DNA from 4 places in the Bacillus sp. LLTC93 genome. Region 2 is predicted to be linked to each of the others. Evidence: riboswitches for the same ligand, from Rfam matches in the RefSeq annotation. Region 2 holds a riboswitch; each other region holds the start of a gene.
The links. Region 2 has a riboswitch for S-adenosylmethionine ahead of C6W18_RS09205 (sugar ABC transporter substrate-binding protein). Riboswitches for the same ligand answer to the same signal wherever they lie in the genome.

Region 1 (7,952 bases), on a different contig from region 2:
CATTAAACCCATTTTACACGTCGAGGATGGAAAACTGATACCGCTTGAAAAAATACGCGGACGTAAAAAACTGCTGAAACGCATTATTGAACTGATGAAAGAGCGCGGAACGGACTGGTCGAACCAAACAGTCGGCATTAGTCATGGTGATGATCCTGCACTTGCAGAAGACATGAGGCAATTGATCGAAACCGAATTTCATCCAAAAGAAATAGATATTCATATCATCGGTGCTGCTGTTGGGTCCCATTCAGGTCCTAGCACGCTTGCGATCTTCTTTACAGGCAAACCCTCATAAAAAGCACCCTTCCCTCAACATGTAGGGAAGGGTGCTTTTCTTATGAAAGTTTAAATCGATGAACGGTTTCATTTAACCTCGCCGTCATACTCATCAGTTCTTCTACCTGTTTGTTCATTTGATGGAACGATTGCAGCTGTTCATTGGCCGAGGCAGAAATTTCTTCGCTGCCTGCTGCTGTTTCTTCTACAACTGCACTAATATTTTCAATCGAGTGCAGCACTTGTCCGCCAAGCTCTGTCGATTGAATAATTTGGTCATTTAAAAATGCCATTTCTTCTTTAATATGCTGTGCTTTTGTTTCTATATCTTCAAAGGAGTGTGAGGTTTTGTCCATCGCATCCTGCTGCTGAAGAGAAAGCTTAACCCCTTCTTGCACGGTTTGACTAATGGACTGAATGCCTCTTTCAATATGACTGACCATGTCAAAGATTTGTCTTGTTGCGTTAGATGATTCATCTGCAAGCTTACGAATTTCATCTGCTACAACGGCAAAGCCTTTTCCAGCTTCCCCTGCTCTAGCCGCTTCAATCGCCGCATTTAGCGAGAGTAGGTTGGTCTGGTCCGCAATGTCAGAAACCGTTTTGGCCATTGCCGAGATTCCGCTGGCGTATTGAGTGAATTCTCCTGCTGACTGCTCGATTTGCCTTGTTGCATGTGTATTTTTTTCGATTGCTGTTTTTGTTTCTGTTAACGTGTGCTTTCCGCTTTCCACTGCTTCAATGGCATCCTCTGTACTGCGGATGACCGTTTGTGATCGTTCGGAATTTTTACGTCCATGCTGATCCATTTTCTCAATTAAACTAACGCCATGCTGGAGGTCTTCTGAAATCGCTTGTGAACCATTTGCCATCTCGTCTGTCGAAACAGACACTTGATTCGCAGATTCCATCAGCTTTTTGTTTTCATCATCTAACTGGATCGAGAAATTCTCCACTTGACTTGAGACATTGCTGATTTCTTTAATTAGACTAATCAGCTGATCTGTCATTTGATTGAATGATTCATTTAAGACGCCGATCTCATCCTTACGCTGGATGTCCATCCGCTCCACAGCAAGGTTTCCTTCTGCAATCTGCTTGGCCCGGTAGGATAGTGATTTGATTGGTGTCACGATGGATCTCGTTAAACCAATATTTAAAAAGACGGAGATGACAATCAGTGTGAGTGCTGCGACGAGTGCACTTGTGATGATCCACTGCACATTTTCTGCTGCATTCTCTAGATTTTGTTCATACGCTTCTTGTGCTCTTTTATTCATCGTATGCACGTCGTTTAAGACACCATCAATTCTTGCTGCCACACGTCTTGCATCAGATGCATTTTTTTCACCAATGGCATTGTTGGCTTCCTTGGTCCACGTGTCAAACTTTGAATTTAACCTCGTTAATGCTTCTTTGTTCATATTTCCTGCGTTTTTGTTTAACGTTTGCAGCTGTTTTTTTGCTGTAGAGATATCGTTTTGAACGACCTCTAGCTGTTCATCTGAAAGTGTCATGGAATAGTTGGTCATGGCTTGTTCAACACTTTCAAAGCTCGCCTTCGTTTTTTGTACGTTGAGTAAAGTTTGAACTTCTGTTTCATTCGATGATTGGATCTTTGTCATGCTGACAATGATAAAGGCGATGACACCAACCGCTAAAAGAAGTGAGATGAGTGAGTTGAGCAAAATTTTAACGCGTAAGCTCATGATGCTGCCCCCTCTTCTTTCAGAAGCGTCTGCTTCAGTCCATTTATTTTTTTGGTCAATTTCTCAGCATCCTTGAGCACTCGGATTCTTGCCATATCGATTCCGTCATTGCTTAAGTCATAGACGATATGCCCGCTTTTGATTTGATTGTTCTTTACGAGCTGTTCGCTGAATTGATAGACCACTTCATCGACTTTTTTGACCATGGACGAAATCACAGCTTTTTCAGCTGTATAGTACTGATCGCTGTCTACGCCAATTGCATATTTGCCTTGTGATTGCGCTTCTTTTAATACACCAACACCCGTATAGCCGGCTGCGGCGTATAAAACATCTGCTTTCTTTTTGATCATTTCTTTAGCAATTTTACTACCTTTGCCTGCGTCACTAAATGTACCTGCATAGGTGGACAGGATGTTGATTTTCGGATTCACAGATTTGGCGCCTTTCTGAAATCCTTTTTCAAAACGATGAATGAGATCCGCATCGACACCGCCAACAAATCCAATGACATCACTTTTCGTTGTCATGGCAGCAAGTGCTCCTGCTAAATAGCTGCCTTGCTCTTCTTTAAATGTCACGGAGGTCACATTTTTCAGCTCAGATACGGCATCGATCAGCAAGAATTGCTTCTTCGGATATGTTTTTGCGACTTTTTCTAAGTCTTCTTGCATACTGAAGCCTACACCGATGATCAGGTCATTGCCATCTTTTACGAGCTCTGTCAGCCCTTTTTCGTATGTATCCGTTTCTGCAATTTCTCTATAATCAAATTCAATGCCAAGCCCGTCACGTGCTTTTTCTAAACCTTTAAATGAAGAATCGTTAAATGATTGATCACCAAGACCATCGTCTGTCAGCATGACGCCAATATGCTTCACATTTGACTTCGGTGGTCCTCCCTGTTGATTGCTGCATGAGGCGAGTACCATGAGCATGGCTGCCATCAGAAGTATTGAGATCTTCACTTTCATCCAAAAACACACTCCTTTTATCATCCTTACTTCTTTCTTATCGGATTTGAAAGGCGTTGTTTCAATGATAAAAGGAAGGTTTTTCAGCTTTTTTTATGACTTTTTTCACTGAAAAAACCCATTATTTATGGCAAAAATAAAAAAGTGAGCAAATGCTCACTTTTTTTCATATGTCCAGCCTTCTTTTTGGAAGACTAGGTCATTTTTCATCAGATGACCTAGTGCTCGTTTAAAGGCCGCCTTGCTCATTTGAAATCGTTCACGTATATCTTCTGGATCACTTTTGTCCCAGTAAGGCATGGCACCATTTCGGGTTCTCATATAAGTTAGAATTTCTTCTGCATCAACAGATAACGCGTCCTGCTTTCTAGGAAGCAAAGAAACGTTCACGGTTCCATCCTCTTTCACCGCAATAACGCGGCCTGTAACGGTCGAACCTAACCTTGGTTCTTCCTTTCGTTCTGTGCGGTGGATAAATCCTCTCACTCCTGTATCTGTCAGCATAAAGGAGCCTGTCGCAATTAAGCGATAAATTGTCCCAGTGATTTCTTTGTTCATTAAGGTTTCTGGCGCCTCAGTAAACAATTCACTGATCACGTCTTCAGTGGCTGGCTTTGCGAACATTCTACCGTAGCTTGTGACTTTCAGCATACAGTAGAGTTTGTCTCCTTTTTTCGGCCATGCTTCCTCAAAAGGCGGGAGGTGTTCTGTTGCAACAAGTGCATCCTTTGATAGCCCGACATCGACAAATGCGCCCATGTCTTCTACAACATCTACGACTTCTACCCAGCCGTATGTATGTGCATTGATTGTAGGCATTTTCATCGTCGCAGCTAGTCTTTCTTCATGATCTACATATAAGTAGACCTCTACTTCATCTCGGTCATCAATATCCTCTGTCATCTCACTGCGGTGCAAGAGGACCGAATCTTCACCATCTGTCAAAAAGTAGCCGTACTCCATCTCGTTATCTATTTGCAAGGTCAATTGCTCACCTGGTCTCATGTTCTCTTCCTTCCTATCTGCTCATAAAAGAGCGTTCGTTCATCTTTTGATTCACTTTATTCTACTATACTTCTTTCAACATGAACATCTCTAGTTCTGTTAGCTAAAGTGGACAAACTGCACTTGATTTATACTGCAAGCGGCTGAACTCTTTGATTTGTCTATATGATAAAGTTTCTTCTTCCCCTGTTTGCATGATAAAATAGACGCAATATCTATACTTGGAGGTCATGTGTTATGGCAAAAGAAAGTTCATTTGATATTGTATCGAAGGTGGAACTGCCAGAGGTGCAAAACGCCATTCAAGCAGCGCTAAAAGAAATTAAAAACCGTTATGATTTTAAAGGAAGTAAAAGTGATATTTCACTCGAAAAAGAAGAGCTCGTTCTCATCTCAGATGATGACTTCAAGCTTGAACAGCTAAAAGATGTGCTTGTGACAAAGCTGATTAAACGAAATGTGCCGACTAAAAACATCGACTACGGAAAAACTGAACATGCTCTAGGCGGAACAGTACGCCAGCGTGCCAAGCTGATTAGTGGTATCGATAAAGACAATGCCAAAAAGATCAACGCACTCATTAAGCAATCTGGCATCAAAGTGAAGTCGCAGTTTCAGGATGACCAAGTGCGTGTAACAGGGAAAAATAAAGATGATTTACAAGAGGTCATTTCACTCATGCGCAAAGCAGATTTGCCGATTGACGTCCAATTTATAAATTTTCGATAAATTTTAAATTTTCCATTGATTATTTCTGATTTTTTCGTTACAGTTGATGGAAGTTCAATTCATTGACATGTTCATATCGCTTTCTTATCAAGAGAGGCAGAGGGACTGGCCCTGTGAAGCCTCAGCAACCGGTGTAGTAGAAATGTATTTTCTATGACCAAGGTGCTAAATCCAGCAAGCAACTGCTTGGAAGATAAGGAGAAGAATTACGATACAGCCAAAAAGTCTTCTTCTTATCAGAAGGCTTTTTTTGTTACATAGAAATAAGGAGGAATACAATGGGCCTATTACAAGACTTACAAAATCGCGTATTGATTGCTGACGGAGCAATGGGAACACTTTTATACTCTTACGGCATTGACCGGTGCTTTGAAGAACTAAATTTATCAAAAGAAGATGAAGTGAAAAGAGTGCATGAGGCGTATGTGCAGGCTGGAGCTGACATCATTCAAACGAACACGTACGGTGCGAATTATATTAAACTATCCCGCTACGGATTAGAAGAAGAAACAAAACGCATCAATACAAAAGCAGTACAAATTGCAAAAGCTGCCGCTGGCTCAGCTTATGTACTCGGAACGATTGGCGGCATTCGAACGTTTAACAAAAATGCCTACTCGATAGACGAGATCAAACGAAGCTTTAGAGAACAGCTGTACATCCTATTAAATGAACAGCCTGACGGATTATTGCTTGAAACGTATTATGATATGGAAGAGGCGAAGGCCGTTCTCGAAATTACACGCAAAGAAACGACTCTCCCGATTGTCATGAACGTATCCATGCATGAGCAAGGTGTTTTGCAGGACGGTACACCACTGAAGGACGGTTTATCTGAATTATCCTCTCTCGGCGCTGATGTCGTTGGCATCAACTGCAGGCTAGGCCCTTATCATATGATTCAGGCACTTGAAGGCGTTCCGATTTTGGAAAATTCTTATTTATCTGTCTATCCTAACAGCAGTCTCCCGTCTCTTGAAGAAGGCAGACTCGTCTATGATACAGATAATGATTATTTCCGAAAAAGTGCGCTAGAGTTTAGAAATCAAGGCGCACGCATTATCGGAGGCTGCTGCGGAACGACGCCTCAGCATATTAGCGCAATGGCTGAAGCTGTTAAAGATTTAGCACCGATCACTGAAAAAGAAGTGAAAGTATTAAAAGAAGAAATCATTTCGATCCAAGACCAGCGCACTGAACCTGGACTTGACGAGCTGGCTGTTAAAAAACGATCGATTATCGTAGAGCTGGACCCGCCAAAGAAGCTGAACTTTGAAAAATTCCTTGTCGCAGCAAATGAATTAAAGAGTGCAGGCATCGATGCCTTGACGTTAGCCGATAATTCCCTTGCGACCCCGCGCATTAGTAATGTGGCTTGCGGCGCATTATTGAAACAGCAGCTTGATATGCGTTCACTTGTCCATATCACGTGTCGTGATCGTAATTTGATTGGGCTACAATCCCATTTGATGGGACTCGACACTCTCGGTTTAACCGATATTTTAGCCATCACTGGCGACCCGTCTAAAATTGGTGATTTCCCAGGTGCAACATCTGTTTATGATTTAACCTCCTTTGATTTGATCCGTCTGATCAAACAGTTTAACGAAGGACTTTCTTTCTCTGGGAAGCCGCTTGGAAAAAAGACCAATTTTTCAGTGGCTGGCGCGTTTAATCCAAATGTACGTCATATTGATAAAGCAGTAAAACGGCTTGAGAAAAAAATCGAATACGGGGCTGATTATTTCATCTCACAGCCTGTTTACTCAGAGGAACAGCTAGTGAAAATTCATGAGGAAAGCCGTCATTTGGATAAACCGATTTACATCGGCATTATGCCGTTAACAAGCAGTCGAAATGCAGAGTTTATTCATCATGAAATTCCGGGCATCAAATTGTCTGATTCGATTCGTGAGATTATGGCCAAGGCAGGCGAGGATAAGGAAAAGCAGCGAACAGAAGGCTTAGCGATTGCCCGGTCTTTATTAGATACGGCCTGCGAATTGTTTAATGGCATTTATTTAATTACCCCTTTCCTTCGATCAGATTTAACAGCAGAACTGACAACCTACATCCATCAGAAAGAAAAGGAGCCAAACGTAAATGTCAACTATCACTGAACAACTCAAGAAACGCATCCTCGTCCTTGATGGTGCAATGGGCACAATGATTCAAAACGCCAATCTCACAGCAGAGGACTTTGGCGGAGAAGAGTATGAGGGCTGTAACGAGTATTTGAACCTGACAGCCCCTCACATCATCTCCACGATCCACAGGGAATACCTTGAGGCAAGTGCGGATTTCATTGAAACGAATACATTCGGCGCTACGAAACTTGTTCTCGATGAATACGGGCTTGGCCACCTTGCCTATGAGCTCAACGTACGAGCTGCTCAGCTGGCAAAGGATGAAGCAGACCGTTTCTCCACACCTGAGTGGCCTCGTTTTGTTGTAGGCGCAATGGGGCCTACAACTAAAACATTATCTGTGACAGGCGGCACAACCTTTGAAGAGCTCGTCGCAAACTATGAGGAGCAGGCCCGCGCACTCATTGATGGCAAATGTGATGCCCTTCTTTTAGAAACAAGCCAAGACATGCTGAATGTAAAAGCTGGATTCAAGGGCATTCAGGAAGCCTTTAACGCGACCGGCATTCAATTACCACTAATGGTATCAGGTACGATTGAACCAATGGGCACTACCCTTGCTGGTCAAGATATTGAAGCCTTTTATATCTCTCTTGAGCATATGAAACCAATCAGCGTTGGCCTAAACTGTGCAACTGGTCCAGAATTTATGACAGACCATATCCGCACACTCTCCTCCATCGCAAAGTCAGCTGTTAGCTGCTATCCAAACGCAGGTCTCCCAGATGAAGAAGGACAATATCACGAATCCCCTGCTTCTCTTGCTAAAAAAATCGCCGCCTTTGCACAGGAAGGCTGGTTAAATATCGTCGGGGGCTGCTGCGGAACAACACCTGCACATATTCAGGCATTGTCTGATGAAGTGCGCTCGCTTCAGCCGCGCAGCATGGCACATGAATCGTCACAGCATACCGTATCAGGAATTGACCCCCTTATATATGAAGAAGCCATGCGTCCGCTTTTTGTAGGTGAGCGGACAAATGTCATTGGTTCCCGCAAATTCAAACGACTGATTGCTGAACAAAAGTTTGAAGAGGCGGCAGAAGTTGCTCGTGCTCAGGTGAAAAATGGCGCTCACGTCATTGATGTGTGTCTAGCAGATCCAGACC
Region 2 (7,952 bases):
GTATTACAGTGATGCGGCATGTAACTTAATCAGCTCGATCTATAATGATAAGCATGACATTCAACCCGTGAATACAGTGAACAGAGGAGCGATTGCCAGTATTCCAGCTGAATCAGCAGTGGAAGTGAACTGTATCATTACGAAGGACGGACCAAAACCAATCGCGACTGGTGATCTGCCTGTGGCAGTAAGAGGGCTCGTTCAGCAAATCAAATCATTTGAGCGCGTGGCAGCTGAAGCGGCTGTGACAGGAAATTACGAGACGGCTCTTGTCGCCATGACGATCAACCCGCTTGTCCCATCTGACGAAATTGCAAAGCAAATGTTAGATGAAATGCTTGAAGCGCACCGTGAGTATTTACCGCAATTCTTCAAATCAGTGAATGCGTAAGATGAAACGGCCCCTTTATGGGGTCGTTTTTTATGATTTGACCATATGGAAACAGGAGAAAGAAGTGTATGATAGAAAAACAGCACGTACTGCTTCAAAGAAAGGACTGTTGGCATATGGTTGCAATTGGTTTAATGCTTTACGGTTTTGTCGTTCATCCTGTTATGAGTTATGGCACAGTGGTGCTGTTTTTGTATGGCATCATCGCTTCATTTATTGGTCTCATTCGACATAAATCCTATGTGTGGATGTATGTACTTCGCCTGCTCGTTTGTTTCACCATCCCAGTGACCAACTTGTTGATGTATCTTGCAACGGTTGGAGGAGATGAAAGAGACTTTGATTTCCAGCTGATGCCGTTTGCGTACAATCTTGTCTTTACACTTGAAATCATCGCCATCTTTTTGCCAGAAATCTTTTTGCTGATCGAAAGAAAGCGTGTCATTAAAGGGAAACAGTGGGTGTATGCAGGGGTGATTGTGTGTGTGTCGATCTTGTTTTGGTGCACGATTTGATGGAATGCTGTCAGATCAAGTGTGCAAATGAGTCTATTTCGTCTTTTGATGGAGTAATCTTTTTCGTCGATACTTTACAAAAGTAATGGAAAGGACAATGGTAGAAATCCCTAGAAACTTAAATACAAACCGAGTGAGGAACGGCGAATCCTCGAAACCTGTAGCTATTATACATGAACCAATGATGATCCCACATATAGCTAGCAGGTAAGTAAAAAACATACCATCACTCCTTATGCGTGGAATAAGTGTCTGATTTCCATTATAAGGTATGTTGGAGGGGGAAATAAACAAAAAAAGAACCCTTCATGAAATGAAAGGTTCTCAGCGTGTAGACAAACCCTCGCATTCGGTGTCAGTCCTGCGCGCCGGTGCTCACGAATGTCAAATTCGCTCCGCTCCAGTGCTCGTCCTTCCTAGACTTCAAAGGTTTTCAATCACGCTGAAAAGAAGAAAAAGGGCTAAAATAAAGATCATTTTAGCCCTTTGTCAACAATCTGAGAACCCTTCATGAAATGAAAGGTTCTTTCGCATACTTAAGCCTGCTTGACGACCGAATCGACTTCTACTGTCCAGCCGAAGATGTCTGGCTGTGTTCCTTTTTGAATGCCAGTAATGGCTTCGTACAATTTCTTTGATACCTCGCCTGTTTGACCATTTTGAATGACATATGGCTGATCGTGATAAATTAATTCACCGACAGGAGAGATCACGGCCGCCGTCCCAGTTCCAAAGATTTCTTCAAGTTCGCCTGATTGATGTGCTTCAATTAACTCATCAATTGAAATTTTGCGTTCTGTCACTGGAATCTCCCAATGCTTTAACAGCTCAAGTACAGAGTTACGTGTGATGCCTTCTAAAATGCTGCCGTTCAATTCAGGCGTCACGATTTCTCCATTGATTTTAAAGAAGATATTCATACTACCGACTTCTTCAATGTACTTTTTCTCGACCCCATCAAGCCAAAGAACCTGCGAAAACCCTTTGGTTTCAGCGACTTGCTGTGCCTTCAGGCTTGAGGCATAGTTTCCAGCGGTTTTGGCATTTCCTGTTCCACCCTTAACGGCACGGACAAACTCGTTTTCAACCGCAATTTTCACCGGATGAATGCCTTCTTTATAGTATGATCCCACTGGAGATAAGATAATGAGCAGCTTATACGTGCTTGACGGTGCAACGCCTAAATAAGGCTCAGTGGAAATAATGAATGGACGAATATACAAGGAAGTGCCCTCTGCATCAGGTACCCAATCCTTATCAATACGAATGAGTTCATTTAAGCCCTCTAAAACCGTTTCTGTATCAATTTGCGGGATACACAGGCGGTCATTGGATCTGTTTAAGCGTTCCATGTTCTTTTCCGGACGGAATAAGAGAATTTTTTGATCCTCGGAAACATAAGCCTTTAGGCCTTCGAAAACCGATTGACCATAATGGTAGACCATAGAAGCTGGGTCCATTGGAATCGCCTGATAAGGAATAATTCTTGGATCGTACCAGCCTTTATCAATTGAATAATCCATCACAAACATGTGATCTGTGAAGATCTTTCCGAATTCAAGTTGATCAGATTGAGGTTTTGGTTTTTTTGTTGAACTAAGTTCAACGCGGATGGGTTGTTTTGGCATTGTAAATCTCCTTGCTGTTTGATTATTTGAAAATTCTAATAATATGAAATAATTATGATTCTATTCTATACCTTCACAAAATATTAGCAATAGGTTTTCTGGAATTCAGACAAGAAAAATCTGTTAAAGCGCTTTCCTCCTCACTGCCGTCAGTTTGGCTCATGTCACCCCTTTTCCAAAAAGAAATAAAATCCAAATTCTTTATTAACTGATTAATCTGACAATTTAGAAACGAGTGGTTTTCCTGTAAGATATTCTTTCAACCATACACCTTTTGACCAGTACATTGCAAGGGGCAGCGTCATATTTTAATTCCTCTTTTTTTTAACCGATAAAGGAAGAAGAGAAGTGAAAGGAGCAAACAACGAGATGAAACGAATGATACCAGGTATCTTACTGATTCTATTCATGACTGTGATCAGCTTTGGCTGTCAAGCGATGACAGAGGAGGCTGGCGCCAAGCAAGGCACAACTTATTACGTGGCAACAAACGGAAACGACAAAAACCCTGGAACGAAGCAAAAACCTTTCCGCACACTGAAGAAAGCGGCAAGTATGGCTAAAGCTGGGGCAACGATTAACATGAGAGGTGGTACTTACAAAGAGAAATTGATTGTCCGCCATTCAGGAACAAAGAAAGCACCAGTTGTCTTTCAAGCTTATGGAAAAGAAAAGCCTGTCATTAGCGGAGCATCCCTTAAAGGAAATCAAGCAGACGGCGGTCTTGTCAAAATTGATCAAAAAAGCTATATCACCCTTAAAGGTCTGACAGTCGGACATATCAAAACGAAGAAAGAAGATGTCACACCAGTCGGTATTTTCGTCACAGGCAGCGGCAAAGGAGTCAAACTGCTCAACAACCGTGTGCACGACATTCAAACAACACATAAAAATGGGAATGCGCATGGCATTGCGGTCTATGGAACGAAAGCACCAGCAGCGATTGAAGACATCGAAATCAAAGGAAATACCGTGGAGAAATTGAAGCTAGGCTATAGTGAAGCCCTTGTGTTAAACGGGAACGTCAAAAAATTCCGCGTGACACATAACACGGTTAGGCACACTGATAATATTGGCATTGATTTAATTGGTTTTGAGAACGTAGCACCTTCTAAAAAATATGATCAGGTCAGAAATGGTGTCGTATCTAGAAACAAAGTATATGAGATTACGAGTTATGGGAATCCAGCCTACGGCAAGGACATCTCCGCTGGCGGAATTTATGTTGATGGCGGGAAAGACATTGTGATCGATCATAACATCACACATCACAATGACCTTGGGATTGAAGTCACAAGTGAGCATAAAGGGAAAATGGCGGATCGCATTCGCATCGAGCACAATCAAGTGTATTTGAACCGTTATACAGGCATTTCAATTGGCGGCTATGACAAGAAGAGGGGCGGAACAACAAACACGACCATCTCACATAATATTTTGTACAAAAATGATACAGCCGACTTAGAAGGCGGTCAATTGCTCATGCAATATCAATCGGTGAACAATCGGATCACGAATAATATCATGACAGCTAGTGCATCGCATTACTTAGTCGTGAACTTGTATCAAATCAACCAAAAGAATACATTCCAGAAGAACGTCTATGATGACCGCAAAGGCGCGAAAGCATCACGGTGGGTATGGCGCGGAAAATGGATGGAAGGCTACAAAACGTATCGCTCTAAAAGCGGTCAAGATAAAGGATCAGCACACCTCAATCCACAATATGTGAATGAGAAAAAATATGATTTTCGTCTAAAGAAATCATCACCTGCCAAGAAAATCATCGGCAATTAATCAAGTCAATGGTCACGAACGCATCATTTTAGAAATATTCAAAAAAGTCATTGACATTGGTGTGACATCGCATTAAAGTAAAGAAGACATTTCAACTAAAACAAATTTCATAACGGATCTCTTATCAAGAGAGGCAGAGGGACTGGCCCTATGACGCCCAGCAACCGTTTCTATTTTTAGAAATTGGTGCTAATTCCTGCAAAGCTGTGACAGCTTTGACAGATAAGAGAGGAAGACTTCCCGATACATGTTTCATGCAACGGTGATAACGCCTCTCTTTATCAAGAGAGGCTTTTTTGTTTCTATTTTAGAAGCAATCCACTGGTTTACTGGCGTTTTCTTACTTTTTTACCTAGTTTTCCGATGTGAAAAATAAAACAACTCGAGGAGGAACAGCAATGAAACGTAAATATTGGACATCATCTTTTGTATTATTGACGATCCTAACCGTCCTATTAGCAGGTTGTGGAGCAGGATCAAGCTCAGGCTCAAAGGCGAATGCGAACGAAAAAGTTTCCTTTGACAATGTACCGAAGCGCTTTGCAAAGGGACAGGGAGCAAAAATTAAAGTCATCCGCAAAATCGGCGGAGACGATCATACGGCTCAGTTTCTAGCTGGAACAAAGGCAGAAGGTGAAGCGCTAGGCTTTACGGTGGACGTGTACACAGCTAACGGGGATACAGCGAAGTTCCATGATGCGATCTCTCAGGCGCTAGAAGAAAACTATGATGGCTTTATCATCTCTCATGGGGACGATGAGGCGACAGTCGCTGATGTGAAAAAGATCACAGCGAAAGGCATTCCCGTTGTGGCCTTTGATTCGAATCCTAAGCTGAAGGACATCAAAGGAGTCACAGTGACGTCACAAGATGACGAACAATTAGCGAAAAAATCATTAGATGCTCTCGTGTCTGATTTTAAAGGAAAAGCAAATATTGCGTACCTCTGGGTAGATGGGTTCCCACCAATGGTGAGACGAAACAAAGTGTACCAAGAAACGCTCAAACAGCATAAAGGAATCAAGGAACTTGACCGTTTTGGCATTGCTTCCTCTGATACGTCTGTGCAAACACAAAATGCAGTGGCTGCCATGCTAAATAAGTATCCAAAGGGCAAGCTTGACGCTATTTTTGCCACGTGGGACGCATTTGCTATTGGTGCGGCAAGAGCCTTAAAGGAAGCCGGAAGAACAGAAGTGAAGATTTACGGTATTGATGTGTCAAATGCCGACCTTCAGGAAATGACAGCGAAAGACAGCCCATGGAAGTACACAGCAGCGGTTGATCCGAAGCTCATTGGTGCAGTTGACGTGAGGATTCTTGCGAAGAAAATAGCTGGAGAGAAAACACCCTCTTCCTATGACCTTGAGGCCTCCCTCATTTCACAAAAGCAGCTTCATCAAGCCGGCAAGGCTATCAATATGGTTAATCTTGCGGAAGAAGTAAAGGGATTCGGTTCATCTACTGCTTTTGAAGAAGATTGGATGAAGACCTTGAAGAAACATTATGCAAAATAAACAACGTACACTCTCTTCCCATAGAGGGTGTTTCGTTTTTCAAATGACGATCAATAGACAAGGAGGACACCTATGACTTCGCCGCTTGTTTGTATGAAGAATATTTCGATTGAATTCCCAGGGGTTAAAGCGCTGGATCAAGTGAATTTCACATTAAAAAAAGGTACGGTCCATGCGCTGATTGGAGCGAACGGTGCTGGGAAATCAACGTTAATGAAAGTTCTCTCTGGCGCTCATTCGCATTTCGAGGGAACCATCCACATCAATGGCAAGACTGCATCGATTCAAACACCGAAGGATGCGGCCTCATACGGTGTGCAGACAGTCCATCAAGAAGTGGATACGGCTCTTGTTCCCTATTTAAGTGTTGGTGAGAACATGATGATGCATGAGATTGAGAAAAAATCATTTGTCCGCTGGAAAGAGCTTCATCGCAAGGCGGCTCAACTATTAAAAGAGATGGACATCGACATCTCCACAAAACGTCTTGTGAGTGATCTGACACTTGCAGAAAAACAGATGGTGCTCATTGCCAAGGCCGTTTCGATCAAATGCAGCATTTTAATTTTAGATGAACCAACTGCTCCGCTTAGTCATGCAGAAACAAGCAAGTTATTCTCAATGATTGATCAACTGAAAAAGAATGGAACGGGTATTGTGTTTATCTCGCATCGAATGCCCGAAATTTTCAATATCTGTGATGAGCTGACTGTGATGCGAAATGGAACCGATGTGGCAGCACACCTCGTCAAAGACACAAATCCCCAGCAGGTCATTGAGGAAATGCTAGGCACACCATTAGAGGAGCAATTCCCGCACCGTACACCTTTGAAGGATGCACCTATTGTGCTTGAAGTGAAACAGTTATACGACCAGCATAAATTAAGCAACATTCATCTTCATGTGAAAAAGGGAGAAATTCTCGGGATTGCAGGACTTGTCGGTGCTGGTAAAACAGAGTTGTGCAAAGCCCTTTTTGGCGCCTCAGAAAAAAAGATGGGCATTGTGCAGCTTCATGGTAAAACCATTCAAATCAAATCGCCTCATCAAGCAGTGAGAGCCGGCTTGGCACTTGTTCCCGAGGAGCGGAGAAAAGAAGGGATTTTGACGGAAGAGACCGTGGGATGGAACCTAACAGCTGCAAGTCTTCGCTCATTCTCACGGATGCTCAGCTTCTTACATCGTCCTAAGGAAAAGCAGGCAGCAGGTGAAATCGTCAAACGGCTTGGCGTCAAAACGCCTTCTCTTGAGGCGAAGGTAAAGCATTTATCTGGTGGAAATCAGCAAAAGATTTCCATTGGAAAATGGCTGCTAGCTGAGGCGGATGTGTATCTCTTTGATGAACCAACCAAAGGGGTAGACGTTGGAGCGAAAAAAGACATTTTCTCTCTTATTGCAGAACTTGCCGCCCGAGGAAAGTCCGTGATTTATGCGTCAAGTGAGCTGGCGGAAATTGCGGGCATTGCAGACCGAGTATACGTGCTATATGATGGCAGCATTACCCGGGAAATGACCGCACCAACGACTGAAGAAGAGCTTTTATATCATTCAACAGGAGGACAATCATGAGCGAACGACAAATTTCAGCCCCTGTTCAGCAAATCAAAAAACAGCGGCCATCATTTCACCTGTTTGATTTCTTTTATCAATATGGCACCATCTTAACGATTGTCGTTTTGATCGTGGTATTTGCGGCAGCGAATCCAGCGTTTTTGCAATCAGGGAATATCATCAACATTTTACGATCTATCTCAATTGTCACCATCATTGCAGTGGGCTTAACGATATCATTGGCAGTGAATGGCTTTGATTTATCAGTAGGCTCAGTTGCTACGCTATCGAATGCGATTGTGATCTCTATGTTTGTATGGTTCTCGCAAAACCCACTGATTGCGATCCTCTCTGCGCTAGCGGCTGCTATCATTGTTGGTTTACTGAATGCATGGATGATTGTCAAAATGAAGATTCCAGATATGCTCATGACATTAGCCATGATGTTTATCATTCAAGGGCTGGCTCAAACCTACACGAAAGGTGCGACCATTTCTGAAAATATGGTGCTGCCTGATGGTACGTTCTCAACTGGTACCATCCCCGCCTTTTT
Region 3 (7,952 bases), on a different contig from region 2:
AAAAAAACCCTTGCTAGGCAAGGGTTTCAACGATGATTCCGACTGGGCTCGAACCAGCGACCTCTACCCTGTCAAGGTAGCGCTCTCCCAGCTGAGCTACGGAATCGGGTTATGTATCAGTTCTGGGCTTTCTGTTACTGACAGTCTCTATTATATAACCATCATGATAAGTCGTCAATGGTTTTGTTTAAAAAGGTCAAAAAGCCGGCGGCCATGCCGGCTTTATTCTTTCCTTATGATTGGTTGACAAGGACGGGCTTTAGTTGATCGAGTGCTTGTTTGAAGTCGCGTTTGAGGTCTTCTCCGTTTTCGACTCCCACACTTAATCGAAGCAGCCCATCTGTAATCCCTCTTTTTTCTCTTTCTTCTTTTGGCATAGCGGCATGTGACATTTTGGCTGGGTATGACAGAATGGATTCGACGGCACCGAGGCTAACGGCGAATACAGGTAATGTGACGGCATCCACTAATTCTTTGACTGCCGCTTGGTTTTCTAGTTCAAATGAGAGAACAGCTCCTGCTCCGCTTGCTTGCTTACGCTGAATGTCTGCACCTGGATGGTCATCTAAGCCTGGGTAGTATACTTTTTTCACCGCAGGATGTTCTTTTAGAAATGAAGCCAGTTCGAATGCCGTTTGGCTTGCTTTTTCTAATCTGACCTGAAGGGTTTTTAGCCCTCTTAACACAAGCCAGCAATCCTGTACGCCAAGGACCGCACCGAAGGAGTTTTGCAGCGAATATAGGTCATCTCCCAGCTTCTCATCTTTAACCACTGCTAAGCCTGACAGCACATCACTGTGGCCGCTTAAAAATTTCGTTGCGCTGTGCAGCACAATATCAACGCCAAGGTCTAGCGGCCGCTGAAGAGCAGGCGTTAAAAACGTATTATCTAAGAAGGTCAAACAGTCATGCTCTTTTGCAAGCTGGACGACGCCTTCAATATCCGTAATGCCTAGTGTAGGGTTTGACGGTGTTTCCATATAAATGACCTTCGTATTCGATTGAATGCCTTGTTTGACTTCATTTAAATCTGTCATATCCACAAAGGTGTGCTCAATTCCAAATCTCGAAAGGACTTGCGTGATCATACGGAATGTTCCGCCATACACATCTCTTGTGACAAGGACGTGATCTCCTTTTGATAAAAGAAGAAAAGCGGTCGAAATGGCTGCCATGCCTGATGCAAAGGCAAGCCCTCTTGTTCCTCCTTCTAACGCTGCAATGGTATCCTCTAATGCTTGACGTGTAGGTGTCCCTGATCTGGAGTAGTCATATTGGCCAAATTCGTCAAAGCTGCTTTGATGAAATGTGGACGCATGCTGAATCGGCACACTGACTGCACCTGTTGACCGGTCTGTTTTAAACGCATTATGAACAAGTTGTGTTTCGAGAGTCCAATCGTGTGTGGTCATTTTGCGTGTACCTCCTCTTTTACTTGTGATAGTGCCTGTTTCAAATCTGCTTTTAGGTCATCCACATGCTCAATGCCAACAGAGAAACGAAGCAGTTTGTTACACACACCGTTTGCAATGCGAATTTCTTCTGGAATGTCCATGTGCGTTTGCGTGGCAGGATACGTAATGAAGCTTTCGATTCCGCCAAGACTTTCAGCAAAACAAATCGTTTTCAGCTGCTTTAAAAATGGATTGACCCAGTCCTCTTTGGCTACTCGGAATGACAGCATCCCTCCCTTTCCTGGGTAAAGAACATCTTGAATCTCAGGCTGCTTCTCTAAAAACTCTGCTAACTCCTTCGCATTTGCCTCGTGCTGGCGCATTCTAAGAGCCAATGTTTTCATCCCTCTCATTAAAAGCCATGAATCAAATGGAGATAGAACCGCTCCGATGGCATTTTGATGCTGGAACATGTCTTCAGATAGCTGCTCCCCTTTTGTGACAACGAGCCCGGCAAGGACGTCGTTATGTCCGCCTAAATATTTGGTTGCGCTATGAATGACAATGTCCGCTCCAAGCGTAATCGGCTTTTGCAAGACTGGTGTGTAAAAGGTGTTATCGACAATCACCAAAGCGTCATGCTCTTTTGCAATCTGCGCTATTTTTTGAATATCTGCTTCCTGCATGAGTGGATTTGTCGGCGTTTCAATAAAGACGGCTTTTGTGTTTGGCGTGATTTTAGAGCGTAAACAGTCTTCATCTGAAAAATCATCGTACAGAAAACGCAAACCGTATTTTTTCCATTCGTTTTCAAACAAACGGTATGTTCCGCCATATAAGTCTGATGAGACAATGAGTTCATCTCCGCTCTCAAATAGAGCCATGATCGTTTGGATCGCTGCCATTCCCGAACTGAAAGCAAAACCGGCCGTCCCTTCTTCTAGCGAAGCAATCGCATCCTCTACAAGTTGTCTAGTTGGGTTTTTCGTTCGAATGTAATCAAAACCTGTTGATTCACCTATGCCTCTATGTCTGTATGCTGTTGAAAGATAAATGGGAGGACTGACAGTGCCAGTCGCCTCTTCGCTACGGTTTCCAATTTGCGCTAATTTCGTTTCCACATGTTCTTTCATTTGACACCATCCTAAGTAAAAATCTGATTTCAAAACAGAAAACCCCTTCTTCATAAGAAGAAGGGGTTTAATCGCTTCCTCTTATCTTCCAAGCAAAAAAGCTGCTTGCTGGATTTAGCACCTTGGTACATCACATGAAGTGATGCATACCGGTTGCTGAGGTTTCAAAGGGCCAGTCCCTCCACCTCTCACGATAAGAATGTGTTGTCTGTCTGTTCTAATTCCTAATACTGTAACGCATTAAAACTCATTTTTCAAGGGGAAATGTCATGATTAATTAAAATTTTCTGTATTTTATAACAGAATGGATGTCAGTCGATTTGATTGCATGTTAGCATATAGGAACAACGATGTTTTTCATGTTACAATGAATGGAAACGTTTCACTTGTGATGAATTTGGTTAGCTGGAGGAATGGATTATGGTGAAGAAAACAGGAATCATACAAGAGGAAATCTTACAGTCAAAAGAACTCGGAACGGACATGACCGTTTTAATCTATTTGCCAGTTAATTACTCCCCTCTTTATACATATCATGTCATCATTGCACAAGATGGTCATGATTATTTCCGCTTAGGTAAAATAGGCAGACAGGCGGAAGAATTGATGCAAAACAAAGAAATGGAACGTTCGATTATCATTGGTGTTCCTTATGAAAATGTCACTGAAAGGCGAAATACGTATCACCCAGATGGCACAAAGTTTGAGGCGTATAAACGCTTTTTGGCAAATGAACTTGTTCCTTATATTGATGAACACTATCCAACGTATCAAATTGGGTCAGGACGTACATTTATTGGGGATTCACTAGGCGCTACGATCTCACTCATGACAGCTATTGATTATCCTTCTTTATTTGGTGGGCTGATTTTGCAGTCTCCATATGTTGATAAGTCGGTCTTAGAAGCCGTCAAACAGACAACAGCACTTTCTCATTATGCCATTATCCATCAAATTGGATTGGAAGAAACGGCTGTGAAAACAACAGATGGCCAAGTGCTTGATTTTATCAAACCGAATGAAGACTTAAAAGCCCTTCTTGAACAGTCTGGTGCGGATTATTTATTTGAGACATTCGCAGGGGATCATAAATGGACGTTTTGGCAGCCACTCATTGCCCCTTCGTTAAAAAGAATGCTCCCATATTCGTTAATCAACTGAATTTTGTTATAATAAACAATAATAAATACTTTCTTAATCAGGAGGGAACATGATGAAATACGGAGTTGTTATATTTCCATCAAAAAAATTGCAAGATGTTGCGAACTCTTATCGGAAACGTTATGATCCGAACTATGCACTCATACCGCCTCATTTAACATTAAGAACACCTTTTGAATTAACGGATCTAGAAGCAGCAGAGGTCGTCTCAACCTTGCGAGAGTATGCAAAGAATGCTTCTCCTATTACCTTACGTATTAAAAAATTCAGTTCATTCGCTCCTGTAAACAACGTCATTTATATGAAAGTAGATCCGAACGAGGAATTAATGACTCTAAATGAAAAATTGTACACTGATCCACTTGCTGGCACACCTGAATATGCATTTGTTCCGCATGTAACAGTGGCTCAAAAATTATCAGATGATGAGCATTCAGACGTACTTGGCACATTAAAGCTGAGAAAGATTGATCATGAGGAAACGGTTGACCGCTTCCACCTTTTATATCAATTAGAGAATGGATCTTGGACCGTTTATGAAACATTTATTTTAGGAGAGGGATAAAGACATTTGAAAACAGTTATCGCAAAAACACAAACACAACGAGAAGATGCATATTACGTTCGAAAAGAAGTGTTCGTAAAAGAACAAGAAGTCCCATTTGAGATCGAAATTGATGAACTAGAAGACGAAGCCATCCATTTTGTCATTTATAACGATGACAAAAAGCCACAGGCTGCCGCTAGACTGCGTATTATTGAAGGTCCCAAGGCAAAGCTTGAACGGATTTGTGTGTTAAAAGAGGCGCGCTCTTTTGGTCTTGGTCACAAACTATTAGAGGCGCTAGAAACAGAAGCCACTTCCAAGGGAGCGAAGGAAGCTGTTATGCATGCACAAGTCCAAGCTCTTCCTTTCTACGAAAAGAAAGGCTACAAAGCCGTTTCTGAACCATTTGAAGAAGCGGGTATCACACATGTCAAAATGACAAAAACGCTATCTGTTTGATCAAAGAGAAAAGCCAGGGCATCATGGATGCTCTGGCTTTTTCATTATTCATTATCGTTCGTCTAGGTAAGAAAGCGCAATCATTTATATATAAGCATTGATGTGAATGCCCTTGCCTTCCTCCATAAACATATCTCGCACAAAGCGTTCCCGCTTTTTTTGCTGTACTTTCGTTTCTGCTTCTGTCACTAAGTCCTCTTTTTTCTCCAGCTCTCTGTATACCTTGTCATGAAAGGTGCGAGTAACCTTTGTCACTTTCGCATAGTCTTCTTTATCCTGAGGAGCAGGACGATTGATATATTGAAAATACAGATCCGGCTGAATCGGGGCTATATATCCCATCAAGAACGCCTCCTTAGCTTCTCTTCTATTCTACTATTCCCTAATTATGACTGTTTGAAACACACTTCATTTGATATGATTAGATTTGTTTCTTTTTAAGATTGATTGACTATTGGAGGACTAGCTTTGAAATGCGCACGACGACATGATCGAACGATCTCATTACATACATATTCGAGAGAACATTATCAATTCCTCCATGATGAGGGAAAAAAAGGGCACTTATCTTGCCCATATTGCGGACAACCAGTCTTTTTCAGATTAAATATACATGAAGAGCCTGCCTTTATTCATAAGCAAACATCTCAGCAAGAGATATGCGAAAAAGCAGAAGAACAAGAAGACATGAAAAAAAAGAAAGAACCAGAGGAAAGTGCTTCCTACAAAGAACTTGGCGGCTTCCGTTTTCCAACTGGCAAACAGGTCATCTCGCAAACAAAGGAATCGTATGATTGGCAGGAACCAAGGTCGATTCAATTCAGCGAAGTCTTACATTTAGAAGAGAATGAACAAGTACATACCATCGACCTTTTTCCTCAAATCACCTTTAGCGCGCCGCAGCTTCAAGCTGTCACACATAAAGATGGGCCAATGCTTGTTCTGGCTGGTGCCGGAAGCGGGAAAACAAGGGTGCTGACGGCTAGAGCGGCCTATCTGATCTCACACCATCAAATTCCTGCTCATCACATATTACTCGTGACCTTCACTACAAAAGCCAGCAGTGAAATGAAAGAACGACTGCGCAAGCAATACCAGCTTCAGCCATCACAGGCGAACCAAGTCGTAACGGGCACCTTCCACAGTCTTTTTTATAAAATGCTGCTTCACGATGATCCGAACAAATGGAACGGCCAGCACCTGATCAAGTTCGACTGGCAAAAGGAACAGTACCTTCGGAAAGCAATCATGAATGAAGGACTTGATGAGAAAGACTATCCTACTGATCAAGTGTTACAATCGATCGGCTATTGGAAAAATGCCTTTTTACCCGGCGAACTTCCTGAGCTGAAAGATGAAAAAGACAAAAAAATCTGGACGATCTACCAATCGTATGAACAGCAGAAACGAGACCATCAGCAATTTGACTTTGATGACATGGCCATTGCCTGTTTACACATGCTGACGGAACAGCCTGAACTGCTCAAACGATATCAAGAACGATTCAAGTATATTTTAGTTGATGAATTTCAGGATATTAATCCGGTTCAATACGAATTGATTCAACTTTTAGCCGGGGAATCAGAGCAGCTATTTTGTGTAGGTGATGATGATCAAGCCATTTATGCCTTTAGGGGCAGCAACCCTGCTTTCATTCTTGAATTCAAACAGGACTACCCTTCCGCTCAGGTCGTCCATTTACATGCGAATTACCGTTCTCACCATACGATTGTCGCAAGTGCAGATGCCATTATTAAAAAGAACCAGCATCGCTATGCGAAGTCGTTAAAAGCGGTTCGTGCGGAGAAAATCCCTCCCACTCTCTTTTATCCGTATGACGAGGAAGAGGAAGCGACCATGATTGTGGCAGATATTCAGGAGAAAATTAAAAATGGAGCAAAGCCGAATGATGTCTGTGTGCTGTTTAGAACCAATACGGGAGGACGAGCCATTTATGAACGGCTGCATCAATCGGCGATTCCGTATGAGACAGATGCTGGCGTGAAAGCCTTCTATAGCAGACGAATTGTTCGAGTGCTGCTTGCCTTTCTTTCTTTAAGTCAGGATGCCGATGATGTGACTGCAATGAAACAGCTGCTGCCGGTCTTCTTTTTAAAGCAGCAAACACTGAACACACTGAAGGCGCTGACCATCACGGAGGATTGTTCAATGGTAGACGCCCTTGGAAAACTAACAGACATTCAGCCGTTTCAGCGTAAAAAGCTGCAATCGATCGTTCCCCTGTTCCGAACCTTACGAACGTTAAAGCCGTCTGACGCTGTGGTGTTTATTGAACAAAAGATGGGACTTGGTGATTACTTAAAAAAACGTGTGAACGATACGAATGTGCTTGAAAAAGGGTCAGATGATGTACGTGATGTGAAAACAGCTGCAAAACGCTTTGAAACAATTGAAGCCTTTCTCGCACATGCCGAACACATGAAATCTGCTGAAAAGGAAAAAACAGATGAGCCAGGCGTTCAGCTCATGACGATTCACCGAGCAAAAGGACTTGAATTCCAAACGGTGTACATCACTTGTGTGGTTGACGGGGCACTGCCTCATGATTTCTCACTTGATGAATTGAGAAACGGTGATGAAGAAACCCTTGAAGAAGAGCGGCGCTTATTATATGTTGCTATGACAAGAGCTGAACAATCTCTCTATTTATCTGTTCCATCATGTAGAAGAGGGAAAACCGCTCATCGTTCTCGCTTTTTGTACCCTCTTCTAAAGAAAAATCGTGAATGATTCAAACAAAAACAACAGGCCCCCCTTTGAGCGGAGAGCCTGTTGTTTATTTTTTGTTGTTCATCATTTTAGCGATTGTATTGAAATCAAGCTTTTCTTTCCCACTTGTAATCGATTGAACGATTTTGTCTTCCATTTCTTTAGGTACACGTTTGTTTGCAAGCTGCGCTACTTTTTTAATGACACCTCGAACGGTATTCTCATCTTTAAAATTGGCATTTTGCAAAGAACCTGCAAGCTTAAAGACATCATTCATATTCACACCCGTTTTATTTTCGACGCTTTTAAAGAATTTATTATCCATTCATTTGCCTCCTCTTTGTGGAGTAATCACCTTACTATATGAAAATAGGCGAGATATGTGCCTATCCTACTACCTTGTTAGACCAAAGAGAAAGGAAAGCAAAAGGCTCCCCCATTGCTTCCCTCACCTTCTTACTGTTTAGTTAAAGAAAGAAGCACCAACGATGATTAGAAGGATGAACAACACGACAACAAGAACGAATG
Region 4 (7,952 bases), on a different contig from region 2:
GGCCGCTTCCTTTGTGACATGGGGAGGCGTAAGTGATATGAAGCTCACCTATGAAGAGCGTGTGGACATGAGAAGAATGATGAAGCGCGTGATTGGCGGTCCGCCGCATAAGGTACCTGAGGCTTATGAGGTCAGAACGCCATTGAATGTTGTAGATCAAATGGAAGCGCCTGTTTTAATCATCCATGGAGAGCAGGATCAGAATGTATCCATTGAGCATGCGTATTTATTAGAAGAAGCGCTTCGCAAACACGGGAAGTCTGTGGAAACATGGTATTTTCACGGATACAATCATTATTTCCCGCCTCAGCATAATCGAGAGATTGTCAGAAGGCTGACGACATGGATGCACAGCCGAAAAAGCGGAAATGTGGTAAAATAAACGGTATAACGAATATAGAAAGTAGGGGGATTTTCATTATGGGAATGCCTGTTGAATTTAATACAATGATTGTTACAAAAGGAAATGAGACAAGAATTGAAGAAAATGTGTTTGAGCTCATGAAGGAAGGGTACCGCATTTATCCATTAAATATTCCGCTTGAGGTGCGCAAAACGAAAGACGGAGAAAAAACAGGGACAGCACATGTCGAAAAGCTGGAACTCACAGACAATGTTACGAAAGTGACTTACCGCCTTGTGTCATTGCATTCAACAAACTAAAAAAAGCTGAGGGGTATATTCCCTCAGCTTTCGTCTTTTTATACGAGTGGTCCGCCTTTTGCTTCAATGTCACTTGCCGCATGGCTAAATTTTTTGAAGTTCTTTTTAAATTCATTGGCAAGGAAGTGTGCTTTTTCTTGGTAAGCATTTTGGTCTTCCCACGTTTTAGCAGGTTGAAGTACTTCATCTGGTACACCTGGGATATGAAGTGGAATGTGTAATCCAAAGATGTCGTCAGTGATCATTTCAGCATTGTCAAGGTCACCTTCGATTGCTGCTTGCACCATCGCTCTTGTATGAGCAAGATTCATTCGTTTGCCCGTACCATAGCCGCCGCCAGTCCAGCCTGTATTTACAAGGAATACTTTTGCGCCATGCTCATCAATTTTTTTGCCAAGCATTTCAGCATAGACGTGAGCTGGAAGTGGCAAGAATGGTGAACCGAAGCAAGTAGAGAATGTTGTTTCTGGTGACGTCACACCACGCTCAGTTCCTGCTAATTTACTTGTGTAACCACTCAAGAAATGGTACATTGCCTGTTCTTTTGTTAAACGGCTGATTGGAGGTAAAACGCCAAACGCATCAGCTGTTAAGAAGACAATGGCAGATGGATGACCTGCAATACTCGGTTTCACAATGTTATCAATCATTTCGATTGGGTAAGCAGCACGTGTGTTTTCAGTAAAGAATGTGTCATCATAATCCGCTTCACGTGTTTCCTCATCAAGCACAACATTTTCAAGCACTGATCCGAAGCTGATGGCTTTGTAGATTTGTGGTTCTTTTTCTTCACTTAAGTTCACACATTTCGCATAGCATCCGCCCTCGATATTGAAGACACCTGTGCCAGACCACCCGTGTTCATCGTCTCCGATCAGCTTACGGCTTGCGCTTGCAGAAAGCGTTGTTTTCCCAGTACCTGAAAGGCCGAAGAATAACGCGACATCTCCCTCTTGACCAACGTTTGCTGAGCAGTGCATTGATAAAATATCTTGCTCAGGCAGCAGGTAGTTCATGACAGAGAAAATCGATTTCTTCATCTCTCCTGCATACTCTGTTCCACCGATAAGAATCGTCCGTTTTTCAAAAGAAACGATAATGAACGTTTCAGAGTTCGTTCCATCTGTTTCAGGATCTGCTTTAAAGTGAGGTGCAGATAAGATGGTGAAAGGTTTTTCGTTTGATGATGGCGTTGATCCATCAGGTCTGATGAATAGCTGCTTTGCAAAGAGATTGTGCCATGCAAATTCGTTTATCACTGTAATCGGCATACGGTATCTTTCGTCAGCGCCGGCAAACCCTTCAAAGACAAATAGTTCATCACGTTCTTTTAAGTATGAGACAACCTTTGTATATAAACGATCAAATGCATCTTTAGAGATCGGCTGGTTTACATGACCCCAATCGATTTTATGCTCAGAGCTTTCTTCTTTGACGATAAATTTATCTTTAGGCGAACGTCCAGTGTAAGCACCAGTTGTGGCGCGGACAGCTCCTGTTGATGTTAAAACGCCTTCATTACGTGCCAAAATCTTTTCAACAAGTTTCGGAACAGATAAATTTTGGTGCGTATTTTCTAATGAGAGCAATGACTGCAAATCTTCTTTTAAATCCACTGAGTTCATAAAAAAACCCTTCCTTTACCGTTGAATTTGTTTGTTTTGATTAGTATAACACATTGATAATAATAGTCTATACTATTTAAATATTTTTGTGTGTGTTTTTTCATTTCTGCTATGAAAATATGCTTTTTGGTGATGCTAATGATGTGGTGAAAAAAGCGGGGAGATAATTCCTATGAAGCATTGACATGACGCAAGGGTTTAAGATAAGATATCTTATTGAACGGATACTCTTATCCCGAGTTGGTGGAGGGACAGGCCCGATGAAGCCCAGCAACCGGTTTCTTACGAAAAAGGCATGAAAATGCTGAGAAACCAAGGTGCTAACCTGATGCAAGGTACAAGAACACCTTGAGCGATAAGAGTGAAAGGCATGCGATCTCAGACCCTTTCCTCGCAATGAAGGAAATGGTTTTTTTATTTTTGGGACATCATATGAACAAATTGCCAATAACATCTCTAATATAAACGTTTTCATATAAGAGGGAACGAGTTCCGTATCATATTGGAGGCCTCATCTTGGGATGATGTGGCCTTGTACAGGAGGAAATAGCCATTATGAGTCAAAATCGTCGTTTATTTACATCAGAATCAGTGACAGAAGGACATCCGGATAAAATCTGTGATCAAATTTCAGACAGCATTTTAGATGAAATTTTAAAGAAAGATCCAAATGCACGTGTCGCCTGTGAAACTTCTGTAACAACCGGTCTCGTATTAGTAAGCGGTGAAATTACAACGTCTACTTATGTCGATATTCCAAAAACGGTACGTGACACGATTAAGGAAATTGGCTACACACGTGCGAAATATGGTTTTGATGCGGAAACATGTGCTGTGCTAACATCAATTGATGAACAGTCTGCTGATATTGCGCAAGGTGTAGACAAAGCGCTTGAAGCACGTGAAGGAACAATGACTGACGAAGAAATTGATGCGATTGGTGCAGGTGACCAAGGGCTTATGTTTGGTTTTGCAAACAACGAAACAGAAGAGCTGATGCCGCTGCCGATTTCACTAGCGCATAAATTATCTCGTCGTTTAACAGAAGTACGCAAGGATCAAACACTTGCATACCTTCGCCCAGATGGAAAAACACAAGTAACAGTTGAATATGATGAACAAAACAAACCAGTTCGTATTGACACGGTGGTTATCTCTACACAGCATGCACCAGAAGTGACGCTTGAACAAATTCAAAGCGACTTAAAAGAGCATGTCATCCGCCCAGTGGTTCCAAGTGAACTGATTGATGAAGAGACAAAATACTTTATTAACCCAACAGGCCGTTTCGTGATCGGTGGACCTCAAGGGGATGCTGGTTTAACTGGACGTAAAATCATCGTTGATACGTATGGCGGCTACGCTCGTCATGGCGGCGGTGCTTTCTCTGGTAAGGACGCAACAAAGGTTGACCGTTCTGCGGCATATGCTGCTCGTTACGTAGCGAAAAACATCGTAGCAGCTGGCCTTGCAGATTCTTGTGAAGTACAACTTGCTTATGCAATTGGTGTTGCACAGCCTGTATCGATTTCAATTGATACATTCGGAACAGGAAAAGCTTCTGAAGAAAAATTAATTGAAGTGGTTCGTGCGAACTTTGATCTACGTCCGGCTGGCATTATTAAAATGCTCGATTTGCGTCGTCCGATCTATAAACAAACAGCTGCATACGGACATTTTGGCCGTCACGACTTAGATCTCCCGTGGGAAAAAACGGATAAAGCCGACACGCTTCGCAAAGAAGCATTAGGACAATAACAACATAGAAAACCGCTTATTTTAAGCGGTTTTCCTTTTGATTAAAAAAAATTCTACAAAAAGCAAAAAAATGTGAAACAAAATCGGACAAATAACTGTCTAATTATAGGTCTACTTTTAAGAAATAACATAACGTGGAGGCAATAATATGTGTGGGTTTGTTGGTGTATTTAATCACCGTCCATTGTCCGAAACTACTGAGCAGGAAGAGTTAATTAAACAAATGAATCGTCTCATCGTTCATCGTGGTCCGGATGATGAGGGATACTTCCATGATGAACATGTAGGATTTGGATTTAGACGTTTAAGTATTATAGATGTTGAACATGGAAAGCAGCCGCTTTCTTATGAAGATGAAAAATATTGGATTGTTTTCAACGGAGAAATTTATAACTATGTGGAGTTGAAGGAAGAGCTTGTGAAAAAGGGCTATACGTTCAGCACAGATTCTGATACGGAAGTACTTCTTGCCACATATCGTCACTATAAAGAAGAAGCTGCTTCTAAGCTTCGCGGAATGTTTGCATTTTTAATTTGGGATAAAGAAGCGCAGTTATTATATGGCGCAAGAGATCCTTTTGGCATCAAACCGCTTTATTTTACACAAATGGATGATCAAGTGTACTTTGCTTCTGAACGCAAAAGCTTAATGGCTGTGAATGAAAACATTTTATTTGATGAAACCTCTTTGCAGCAATACATGTCTTTCCAGTTCGTTCCTGAGCCAAATACACTTGATCAAAAGGTGCATAAAGTGGAGCCGGGTCATCAGTTTACACTGCGCCCAGGCAAGGAGATTGAATTTAAGACTTACTGGAAGGTTCAATTCAAGCCTGAACAAACACAAGAACAAAAATTAATAGAAGAAGTGCGCGATGCAATCTATGATTCTGTGAAAGTGCACATGAGAAGTGATGTACCTGTTGGTTCATTCCTTTCTGGCGGTATCGATTCTTCTTTCATCGTGTCTGTTGCAAAAGAATTACACCCTGAGCTGAAGACATTCTCGGTTGGCTTTCAGCAGGACGGTTTTAGTGAAGTGGATGTGGCAAAGGAAACAGCTGATAAGCTAGGCTTGCAAAACTTCAGTGCTGTCATTTCCCCTGAGGAATATATGAACGAACTTCCGAAAATTGTTTGGCATTTAGATGATCCTTTAGCTGATCCGGCGGCGATTCCATTGTATTTCGTGGCAAAAGAAGCGAAAAAACAAGTCACAGTGGTTCTTTCTGGTGAGGGAGCGGACGAGCTGTTCGGTGGATATAATATTTACCGCGAGCCTCTTTCTCTAAAACCATTTGAATCTGTTCCATCTATGCTGAAAAAGCTTCTTCTTCGTCTGGCGCGTTTAATGCCAGAAGGAATGAAAGGGAAAAGCTTTATCGTTCGCGGCTGTACGCCGTTGGAGGAACGCTATATTGGCAATGCGAAAATCTTCGAAGAGCCAGTGAAGAAAAACCTCTTAAAGCAGTATGATCCGAACATCACGTATCGTGACGTGACGAAGACATACTTCGAGGAAAGTGCAGGCTACAGTGATATTAACAAAATGCAATATGTTGATATTCATACGTGGATGCGCGGAGACATCCTGCTTAAAGCAGACAAGATGACGATGGCGAATTCTCTTGAGCTTCGTGTGCCATTCCTTGATAAGGTCGTATTTGAAGCGGCTTCTAAAATTCCAGAAGAGCTGAAAACAAAAGATGGTACAACGAAATATTTATTGCGTAAAGCAGCAGAAGGCATTGTGCCAGACCATGTGTTAAATCGCAAGAAGTTAGGTTTCCCTGTTCCAATTCGTCATTGGCTGAAAAATGAGATGAACGCTTGGGCGAAAGATATCATTAAAAACAGTCAAACTGATGAATACATTAACAAGGAATATGTTCTGGATTTACTAAATGACCATTGTGCTGGCAAAGCAGATCATAGCCGCAAGATTTGGACAGTCCTGATCTTTATGATCTGGCATAGCATTTATGTGGAGCGCAGTATTGATCCAGAGCAGTTGAATCATCAACCGAAAGAAGTCATCTTTAGTTAATGAAAAAAGGTTTTCAGCTTTGTGCTGAAAACCTTTTTTGTCATGATAGAAAGTGGTGGAAAAGGGTAAAATAACAAGCGGTTCACAGTTATTGCTTAATATCCTGAAAAAAACATGATAAAGTGAAGATACACGTATGATGTTAACGGGATAAAAGGGAACGATAGTATTGTCCCTTTTCTACATATTCTCTGCGGATACGGTCCATGTCTTGGATATCCTCATCTGTTAACAGTCGAACCACTTTGGCTGGACGGCCAAAAGCGAGGGAGCCTTTTGGGATGACCTTTCCTTGAGGGACAAGACTTCCTGCACCGATAAAGGCACCTTCGCCAATTTCCGCACCATCGAGAATGATGGACCCCATACCAATGAGGGCATGTTTTCGAATGATTGAGCTATGTAATGTGACTTGGTGTCCAATGGTAGCACCATCTTCAATAAGAAGTGTTTTTCCAGGACTTTGATGCAGACAGGATAAGTCTTGAATGTTGACGTTTTTTCCAATTCTCACTGGAGCAACATCGCCTCTGATGACGGTTTGGAACCAAACGCTCGAATATTCTCCAATCGTGACATCGCCAGTAATGGTGGCGTTATCTGCGACAAAGACCGATTCATGAATCTCAGGTGTAAACTGATGATATGGATAAATCACTTTTTCGACTTCCTTTCTAAATACAACATTTGTGAGGTGTTTACTTTGTGGACTTGGCATGCTGAAAGACCAGTTGGTACAATTGTGATTGTACATGGTGCCAGTGAATATCATGGCCGATATAAATGGCTAATCGAAATGTGGCGAACTGCCGGCTATCACGTCGTCATGGGTGACTTGCCTGGGCAAGGAACATCAACACGTGCGCGCGGCCACATTCGCTCTTTTCAAGAATACATTGATACAGTAGATGAATGGATCGAACATGCGAAGTCATTCAGACTTCCTACATTTTTACTTGGGCACAGTATGGGTGGACTCATTTCAATTGAGTGGGTCAAGCAGTATACCCATACGAAGATTGATGGCCTTATTTTATCATCACCTTGTTTAGGTCTGCAATTTAAACCGAAGAAGCTGATGGATTTTGCGTCAAAAGGTCTAAATGTGCTGGCTCCGTCTTTTAAAGTAGAGTCTGGACTGTCCATTGAACTTGCCACACGGAATCAGGCCGTTATTGAGGCAGATTCAAATGATTCACTTTATGTGACAAAGGTGTCGGTTCGCTGGTATCGAGAGCTGGTGAAAAATATCGATGCAGCGATGCAGCCAACGAATGTCTTTCGCTCGATTCCGCTCCTGTTAATGCAGGCAGGCGATGACAAGATCGTGGATAAAACAAGGGTGATCAAATGGTTCAATGGCATTGAATCGTACAATAAATCATACCGTGAATGGGAAGAACTGTATCACGAAATATTTAATGAGCCGGAACGAGAAGATGTGTTTAAGGCGGCAAGAGCCTTTACAGATCAATATATTTGATTGTGAGCTTAAGTTGGGGGTGGATTGATTTGTCAGTACCAGAGCGTCCTTTTGCACTGATGACGAAAGTGTATAAAGATATTTTTCCGCTAGTTCATCAGGAGCTAAAAAAGTGGCGGGCTCATGCAGAAATGATTGAAAATGAAGAACTGAGAACGCAGGCACTAGCGAGCATTTCCAGTAAAACCTTTCACTGTGAAGGCGGAGGAATCTTATCTCTTCTAGCAGGTGAAGCGAAAGAAACGTGTATTGAATTCATTGTGGCGTACCAAACGATCAGTGATTACTTAGATAACCTATGTGACCGCAGCACGTCGCTTGATCCAAAGGATTTTCATATGCTGCATCAAGCGATGAGAGATGCGCTTGATATTCA

Region 1: another riboswitch for S-adenosylmethionine. It lies ahead of C6W18_RS12655 (bifunctional homocysteine S-methyltransferase/methylenetetrahydrofolate reductase); the one in region 2 lies ahead of C6W18_RS09205 (sugar ABC transporter substrate-binding protein).
Region 3: another riboswitch for S-adenosylmethionine. It lies ahead of C6W18_RS12215 (methionine biosynthesis PLP-dependent protein); the one in region 2 lies ahead of C6W18_RS09205 (sugar ABC transporter substrate-binding protein).
Region 4: another riboswitch for S-adenosylmethionine. It lies ahead of metK (methionine adenosyltransferase); the one in region 2 lies ahead of C6W18_RS09205 (sugar ABC transporter substrate-binding protein).

What each region holds. Positions count from the first base shown of each region.
Region 1 is NZ_PVME01000003.1:597,353-605,304, forward strand. It holds gene C6W18_RS12630 (DegV family protein) at 1-298, shown strand, start outside; gene C6W18_RS12635 (methyl-accepting chemotaxis protein) at 339-1,988, opposite strand; gene C6W18_RS12640 (BMP family lipoprotein) at 1,985-2,962, opposite strand; gene C6W18_RS12645 (CvfB family protein) at 3,119-3,967, opposite strand; gene C6W18_RS12650 (YajQ family cyclic di-GMP-binding protein) at 4,205-4,696, shown strand; SAM riboswitch class I at 4,778-4,896, shown strand; gene C6W18_RS12655 (bifunctional homocysteine S-methyltransferase/methylenetetrahydrofolate reductase) at 4,975-6,816, shown strand; gene metH (methionine synthase) at 6,800-7,952, shown strand, end outside.
Region 2 is NZ_PVME01000002.1:774,023-781,974, reverse strand. It holds gene C6W18_RS09235 (6-phospho-beta-glucosidase) at 1-391, shown strand, start outside; gene C6W18_RS09230 (hypothetical protein) at 508-906, shown strand; gene C6W18_RS09215 (branched-chain amino acid aminotransferase) at 1,443-2,534, opposite strand; gene C6W18_RS09210 (DUF1565 domain-containing protein) at 2,904-4,331, shown strand; SAM riboswitch class I at 4,450-4,560, shown strand; gene C6W18_RS09205 (sugar ABC transporter substrate-binding protein) at 4,730-5,848, shown strand; gene C6W18_RS09200 (sugar ABC transporter ATP-binding protein) at 5,921-7,417, shown strand; gene C6W18_RS09195 (ABC transporter permease) at 7,414-7,952, shown strand, end outside.
Region 3 is NZ_PVME01000003.1:521,483-529,434, forward strand. It holds tRNA gene C6W18_RS12205 (tRNA-Val) at 34-106, opposite strand; gene metC (cystathionine beta-lyase) at 234-1,412, opposite strand; gene C6W18_RS12215 (methionine biosynthesis PLP-dependent protein) at 1,409-2,527, opposite strand; SAM riboswitch class I at 2,606-2,727, opposite strand; gene C6W18_RS12220 (alpha/beta hydrolase) at 2,948-3,688, shown strand; gene C6W18_RS12225 (YjcG family protein) at 3,741-4,253, shown strand; gene C6W18_RS12230 (GNAT family N-acetyltransferase) at 4,260-4,694, shown strand; gene C6W18_RS12235 (hypothetical protein) at 4,779-5,036, opposite strand; gene C6W18_RS12240 (UvrD-helicase domain-containing protein) at 5,163-7,445, shown strand; gene spoVIF (sporulation-specific transcription regulator SpoVIF) at 7,492-7,749, opposite strand; gene C6W18_RS12250 (YjcZ family sporulation protein) at 7,888-7,952, opposite strand, start outside.
Region 4 is NZ_PVME01000007.1:29,515-37,466, forward strand. It holds gene C6W18_RS16890 (alpha/beta hydrolase family protein) at 1-382, shown strand, start outside; gene C6W18_RS16895 (DUF2584 domain-containing protein) at 421-663, shown strand; gene pckA (phosphoenolpyruvate carboxykinase (ATP)) at 702-2,288, opposite strand; SAM riboswitch class I at 2,516-2,650, shown strand; gene metK (methionine adenosyltransferase) at 2,844-4,046, shown strand; gene asnB (asparagine synthase (glutamine-hydrolyzing)) at 4,195-6,093, shown strand; gene C6W18_RS16915 (gamma carbonic anhydrase) at 6,236-6,751, opposite strand; gene C6W18_RS16920 (alpha/beta hydrolase) at 6,797-7,576, shown strand; gene C6W18_RS16925 (tetraprenyl-beta-curcumene synthase family protein) at 7,606-7,952, shown strand, end outside.